Regions from separate parts of the Actinomadura kijaniata genome, predicted to be linked through region 1. Evidence: riboswitches for the same ligand, from Rfam matches in the RefSeq annotation. Region 1 holds a riboswitch; the other holds the start of a gene.

Region 1 (3,389 bases):
GGCGGCACCACCGGCGTCGGCATGGGCCAGGTCAACCGGGTCGACTCGGCGCGCCTGGCCGTGTCCCGGGCCGGGGCCGAGCGCGCCGCGGCCTCGGTGGGAGCGTCGGACGCGTTCTTCCCGTTCCCCGACGGCCTGGAGGTGCTGACCGAGGCCGGGGTCCGCGCGATCGTGGAGCCGGGCGGCTCGGTCAACGACGACAAGGTCATCGAGGCCGCCGAGAGGGCCGGGGTCACCCTGTACTTCACGGGCGTGCGGCACTTCTTCCACTGATCCGCCGCCGACGGACGACGCCGGGCCGGTCCCTCCCGGAGGGGCCGGGCCCGGCATGGTCCGAACGGGTGGTTTTGAGGATCTTGGGAAGTTTTACGTTTTCGCGTTGGTACCCTCGGCCAGGTCATGCGTCATTGGTCCGCCCTTGACCAAGCGCGACCCCCGACACACCGCTCGCCCTCCGCCGCGAGCCCCCATCCGCGAACGCTCACGGAGAGCCCATGGACGTCCTGGTGACGCTGCTGCTGACCATCACCACCCAGACCACCGCCCTGCTGATGGAGGGGCGCCAGCTCATCGGCCTGGCCGCCGCGATCATCCTCGCGATGATGGCCGGCCAGCTGGGCTGGAAGGGCACCGACCGCGTCATCGCCTGGCGGCAGCGCCCCGACCAGGACTGACCGGACCCGCCGCGAGCCTCGCCCGCAGGGCCGCGCGCGCCTCGGGCCACTCGGTGTCGATCATCGAGTAGACGGCGGTGTCCCGCAGGGAGCCGTCGGGACGGATGCGGTGCCGGCGGTGGATCCCCTCGAACCGCGCCCCCAGGCGCTCGATCGCCCGGCGCGAGCGCTCGTTCCGCGCGTGGGTGTGCCAGGTCACCCGGATCGCGCCCAGCTCGTCGAACGCCCGTTCCAGCAACAGCAGCTTGGCCTCGGTGTTGACGCCCGTGCGGTGCCAGCGGGAGCCCAGCCAGGTGTGGCCGATCGCGACCCCCCGGTGCTCGGGGGTCACGTCGTAGTACGACGTCACGCCCGCCACCTCGCCGGTCACCGCGTCCACCTGCGCCCACGGAACCTGCCGACGCGCCCGGTGGGCGGTCAGCGCCTTCTCCACCAGCGCGCGCGACCCGGCGACATCGGCCGGCCGCACCTCGTTCAGCCACGTCCACACGCCGGGGTCCCGGCCCGCCTCGAACAGCCCCTCCGCGTGGTCCGGGGTGAGGGGCTCCAGCCGCACATGACGGCCGAAGAGCGCAGGACGCTCGTACCAGGCATCACTCATGCGATGGAACGTTAGGCCAGGCCAGAGCCCCTCTGTCAGGGCCACTTCCGGAGGTTTCTCGGAAACCACCGCGCATGACCCGCCACGCACGCGAGCGCGTCCGTAGGCTGAGGCAGGGGGCCGAAGCCGGAGGCGAGGCCCCCTGCGGAAGATCGCGAAGCGATGCAGCGCTCGCCCGCGGAGCGGTCAGCCCCGGAGCGCTCCGCGCGGAGGGGCTGGGCCGTAGAGCACAATAAACTCGCAACGCGACTGGCGCGATCAAGGTGGGGCACCACCGGGGAGCGAAGGACAGTCCGGACACCGCGCGCCTGGGTGACCGGCGACGTCGGCCGGGGCCTGCCCCGGCGGGATCAGCGCGGAGGTAGTTCATGACGGCACGCATTCTCGACGGCAAGGCGACGGCGGCGGAGATCCGGGCCCAGATCGCCGAACGGGTCCAGGCGCTGCGCACCCGGGGCGTCCGGGTCGGGCTCGGGACCGTCCTGGTCGGCGACGACCCCGGCAGCCACGCCTACGTGAACATGAAGCACCGCGACTGCGCCGAGGTCGGCATCGAGAGCATCCGCCGCGACCTTCCCGAGAACGCCAGCCAGGAGGACGTCGAGCGCGCCGTCGCCGAGCTGAACGCCGACCCGGCCTGCACCGGCTACATCGTCCAGCTGCCGCTGCCCAAGGGCCTGGACGAGATGCGCGTGCTGGAGCGCATCGACCCGGCCAAGGACGCCGACGGCCTCCACCCGGTCAGCCTCGGGCGGCTCGTCCTCATGGAGGAGGCCCCGCTGCCCTGCACCCCCAAGGGGATCGTGGCGCTGCTGCGGCGGTTCGACGTCCCGCTGAAGGGCGCCGAGGTCACCGTGATCGGGCGCGGCGTCACCGTCGGGCGGCCGCTCGGCCTGCTGCTGACGCGGCGCAGCGAGAACGCCACCGTCACCCTCTGCCACACCGGCACCCGGGACCTGGCCGCGCACGTCCGCGCCGCCGACATCGTCGTCGCCGCCGCCGGGGTGCCCGGCCTGATCACCGCGGACATGGTCAAGCCCGGCGCGGCCGTGCTCGACGTGGGCGTGTCCCGCGTGGACGGCAGGCTCGCCGGGGACGTCGCCGACGACGTCCGCGAGGTCGCCGGGTGGGTCGCGCCCAACCCCGGCGGCGTCGGGCCCATGACCCGCGCCATGCTGCTGGCCAACGTCGTCGAGGCCGCCGAGCGCGCCGCCGGGATCTGAGCCACGGCCGAGCCCGGGCGGGGAACGGTGGGCGCCCCGCCCGGGTGCTTCCCGGAGGCCCGTGCGCTGCCCTGACCGAGCCTCCGGGTCACATCCTTCGCCGGTCTGGTGACCCCGGCCACGCACGCGAGCGCGACCGAAGGTCTGCCACAGGGGGCCGAAGCCGGAGGCGAGGCCCCCTGTGGCAGATCGCGAAGCGATGCAGCGCTCGCCCGCTTTTCGGCCGGTTCCCGAGCCCCCGGGCGAGGGGTTCGGGCCGGAAGGCCATAAGTAGGGCCTCAGCTCGCCCGGCGGCCCGCCGCGGTCGTCGGACGCGTGACATGCCCGGGGTGGCCTCCCGCGGCGGGGTGTCCCGGGCGGCGGATCTCGCCCGGGGGGCGGCCGTCCACCGGACGGCTGTTCTGCTGCGGGACGTGGACCGGCGGCAGCGGCCGGACCAGCCCCATCGCGATGACCTCGTTGGCCAGGCGGGTGCGCCGGTTGGCGCCTTCGGGGATGCGGAACTTCTGGTACAGACGCAGCAGGTGCTGCTTGACGGCCGCCTCGGTCACCACGAGATCAGCGGCGATCTCCCGGGCCGTGGCGGGCGCGACGAACGCCTCGTCGGACAGGGCGGGTCGGCAGAGCGAGGTCAGCACGTCGACCTCGCGGCGGGTCAGTTCGGGAGCCACGGCACGCCGCAGCTCGACGTCGGGATCGACCTCCTCGCGGGGGATTCCCCCCATCCGGACGCGCGCCGTGCCGAAGCTGACGACGTCACCGTCCTCCAGGACGCGTCGGGCGATCGGCCGGCCGTTGACACGGGTCCCGTTCCGGGACAGTCCCATGTCGACGACGTACACGTACGGGCCGCGCCGAACGATTTCTGCGTGCAAACGGGACACACTCGGG
Region 2 (3,389 bases), on a different contig from region 1:
TATCCTGTACGGAGGGTCGGTCAAGGGGAGCAACGTCGCCGGGATCATGACCCAGGCCGACGTGGACGGCGCGTTGGTCGGTGGTGCCAGCCTCGACGCGGGTGAATTCGTCAAGATCTGCCGGTACCGGGACCTCCCGGTCTGATCAGATCTGATCAATTCGGGCGTGTCCCGGGGGTTCCTGCCGAACCAGCGAAGAGTTCGTCGTACCCTTCGTAGCTGACGGGTAAACCGTCCGGCTCGATCCTCCGTCCTTGCATATGAGAAACCCCGCGCCAGCGGGGGTGGCCAGAAAAGGCGCTGAACTGTGATCATCGCAACGTCCATCGTGCTCATCATCACGAGCCTGCTGATGGTGGTCCTCGTCCTGATGCACAAGGGCAAGGGCGGCGGGCTGTCCGACATGTTCGGCGGCGGCATCTCGTCCTCCCTGGGCGGATCGTCGGTGGTCGAGCGCAACCTCGACCGGCTGACGGTGGGAACCGGCGTGATCTGGTTCGCCTCGATCGTCACGCTCGGACTGCTGTTCAAGAGCTGACGGGGCGGGCCGGGACGTCGGCCGAGCGGCCGAAGAACACGTACGATCGCCGCGCCCGTCCGCGCCTCTCCCTCGGGAGGCGCGGACGGACGGGCGGCATACAGATGCGAGGAGTAGTCCGTGGGTAGTGGCAACGCGATTCGGGGCAGCCGTGTCGGGGCCGGCCCGATGGGAGAGGCCGAGCGCGGCGACGCGGCCCCCCGGGTCTGGGTGACCTTCTACTGTGCCAACCGGCACGAGACCCGTCCGAGCTTCGCGACCGACGTCGCGGTCCCCGACACGTGGGACTGCCCGCGCTGCGGGTTCCCGGCCGGGCAGGACAAGGACAACCCCCCGGCCCCGCCGAAGACCGAGCCCTACAAGACGCACCTGGCGTACGTCAAGGAGCGCCGCAGCGACGCCGACGGCGAGGCGATCCTGGAGGAGGCGCTCGCCAAGCTCCGCGAGAAGCGCGCCGCCGTCAAGCGCGCCATGGAGGCCGCGGGCCGCTGAGCCCGCCAGCCCCACGACGGCCCGGTCCCGCCCCCGCACGGGGGGAGGGAACCGGGCCGTCGGCGTCCCCGCGCCGCGAGGGCCCGCTATGCTTGCCGGACGCGACTGGCGCGGTCAAGGTGGAGACACCACCGGGGAGCGAACCATGTCCGGACACCGCGCGCCTGGGTGGACGGGCCCCTCAGCCGGGGGTGCCCGCCACGCGCCTCCGGCGTGACCCAGCGCGGAGGCAGTCATGCACCAGCCGTCCCTTCCCCATCTGCTGGCCGAGGACCCCGACCTGGCGGGGCTGATCGAGGCCGAGGCGCAGCGCCAGCACGACAAGATCAGGCTGATCGCGTCGGAGAACTACGTGTCCCCGGCGGTGCTGGAGGCCACCGGCTCCGTCCTGACCAACAAGTACTCCGAGGGCTACGCGGGCCGCCGCTACTACGAGGGCCAGCAGAACGTCGACCCGATCGAGCTGCTGGCGATCGAGCGCGCCAGGTCCGTGTTCGGCGTCGAGCACGCCAACGTCCAGCCCTACTCCGGCTCGCCCGCCAACCTCGCGGTCTACCTGGCGTTCCTGGAGCCCGGCGACAAGGTCATGGGCCTGTCGCTGCCGATGGGCGGCCACCTGACGCACGGCTGGTCGGTGTCGGCGACCGGGAAGTGGTTCACGCCGGTGCGGTACGGGGTGCGGGCCGACACCGGCCGCGTCGACATGGACGAGGTCCGCGACCTGGCGCTGAGGGAGCGGCCCAAGCTGATCTGGTGCGGCGGCACCGCGATCCCGCGCACGATCGACTTCCCGGCGTTCGCCGAGATCGCCCGGGAGGCCGGGGCGGTGCTGGCCGCCGACATCGCCCACATCGCGGGGCTGATCGCCGGCGGCGCGCACCCGTCGCCGGTCGGCCACGCCGAGGTGATCTCCACGACCACGCACAAGACGCTGCGCGGCCCGCGCGGCGCGATGGTCATGTCGACGGCCGAGCACGCCGCCCGGATCGACAAGGCCGTCTTCCCCGGTCTGCAGGGCGGCCCCCACGACCACACCACCGCCGCGATCGCGGTGGCGCTGAAGGAGGCCGCGCGGCCCGACTTCCGCGCCTACGCCGCGCAGATCGTGGCCAACGCCCGGGCGCTGGCGGAGGCGCTGGTGGAGCGGGGCTTCGACCTGGTCTCCGGCGGCACCGACAACCACCTGATCCTCATCGACCTGACCGGCCGGGGCGTGCCGGGCAAGCCCGCCGCGCAGGCCCTGGACCGGGCCGGGATCGAGCTCAACCACAACACCGTCCCGTTCGACCCGCGCAAGCCCTTCGACCCCTCGGGCCTGCGGCTGGGCACCGCCGCCATCACCACGCGGGGGCTGACCGAGGAGCACATGCCGCGCGTGGCGGCGTGGATCGACGAGGTCGTGCGGGCCGCCGCCAAGCGGGACGAGAGCGTGCTCGCGCGCGTCGCGGGCGAGGTCCGCGACCTGCTGGCGGCCTACCCGATGCCGGGCTGGGCCCCGGCCTCCTGAGCCCCGTCCCGCCGGGCGGTGTCCGCGGCGGGCGCGGTGAACGGTCTGCGCCCGCCCGGCACGCCCGTGTGGGGTGCGCCGTCGTCGTCGAGGTACTCGAAGGCGAACGGCAGCCCCTGCGCGAGCATCGGCCGGGCCCGGTCCATCAGGTGGAAGTGCAGGTGCGGCTCGGAGGAGTTGCCGGAGTTGCCGACCTCGCCCAGCACCTCGCCCGCCGCCACCCGCTGCCCCCTGCGGACCCGGACCGAGCCGCGCCGCAGGTGCGCGAGGACCGCGTGCACGCCGTCGCCCAGGTCGAGGGTGACGTGGTTGCCGATCACGAACCGGCCCGCCGACAGCGTCGCCAGCGACAGCGGCGACCGGAAGAGCATGCCCTCGACCAGCAGGTAGAGCAGTCCGGGCCAGGTGTTGCGGGCCCGGTGGTCGCGCTGCCACCCCGAGACCGCGACCACCACGCCGTCGGCGGGCGCGTGGACGGGCCGCCCGAACGCCGGGAACGCCTCCGCCCGCGCCCCGACCACGCCGGGCCGCACCGGCCTCCACTCCGCGTCCGGGTCGGGCGCGTGCACCAGGTCGATCGCGTAGGTCTGGCCCAGCTCGTGGGTGCCGTGGCTGGGGACCTTGTCGGCCGGGCTGTTGACCGGGACCCACCGCCCCTCGACGGGGGAGCGCAGCGGGACCGGGGCGCGCCCGGCGGGGCGGGTCGGCAGGAAGGCCAGCACCAGGCCGGCCAGGATGAGCGCGAACCCGGCCGCGCCGAGCCCCCCGACGCCGTGCAGCGGCTGGGTGAGCGTCATCGCGATGCCCGCCAGCACCGACGGCGTTCCGAACCGGGACAGGGCGCGCGGTATT

Evidence for each region. Region 1 has a riboswitch for ZMP and ZTP ahead of HNR61_RS30435 (bifunctional methylenetetrahydrofolate dehydrogenase/methenyltetrahydrofolate cyclohydrolase). Riboswitches for the same ligand answer to the same signal wherever they lie in the genome.
Region 2: linked by a shared signal. The riboswitch ahead of glyA (serine hydroxymethyltransferase) and the one ahead of HNR61_RS30435 (bifunctional methylenetetrahydrofolate dehydrogenase/methenyltetrahydrofolate cyclohydrolase) in region 1 are both predicted to bind ZMP and ZTP.

The regions. Positions count from the first base shown of each region.
Region 1 is NZ_JACJIA010000009.1:158,729-162,117, forward strand. Features, by position in the region: gene purH (bifunctional phosphoribosylaminoimidazolecarboxamide formyltransferase/IMP cyclohydrolase) at 1-273, shown strand, start outside; gene HNR61_RS30425 (hypothetical protein) at 495-674, shown strand; gene HNR61_RS30430 (GNAT family N-acetyltransferase) at 640-1,275, opposite strand; ZMP/ZTP riboswitch at 1,511-1,596, shown strand; gene HNR61_RS30435 (bifunctional methylenetetrahydrofolate dehydrogenase/methenyltetrahydrofolate cyclohydrolase) at 1,644-2,498, shown strand; gene HNR61_RS30440 (FHA domain-containing protein) at 2,777-3,389, opposite strand, start outside.
Region 2 is NZ_JACJIA010000011.1:74,702-78,090, forward strand. Features, by position in the region: gene tpiA (triose-phosphate isomerase) at 1-145, shown strand, start outside; gene secG (preprotein translocase subunit SecG) at 308-538, shown strand; gene HNR61_RS33740 (RNA polymerase-binding protein RbpA) at 659-1,030, shown strand; ZMP/ZTP riboswitch at 1,122-1,207, shown strand; gene glyA (serine hydroxymethyltransferase) at 1,266-2,537, shown strand; gene HNR61_RS33750 (M23 family metallopeptidase) at 2,504-3,389, opposite strand, start outside.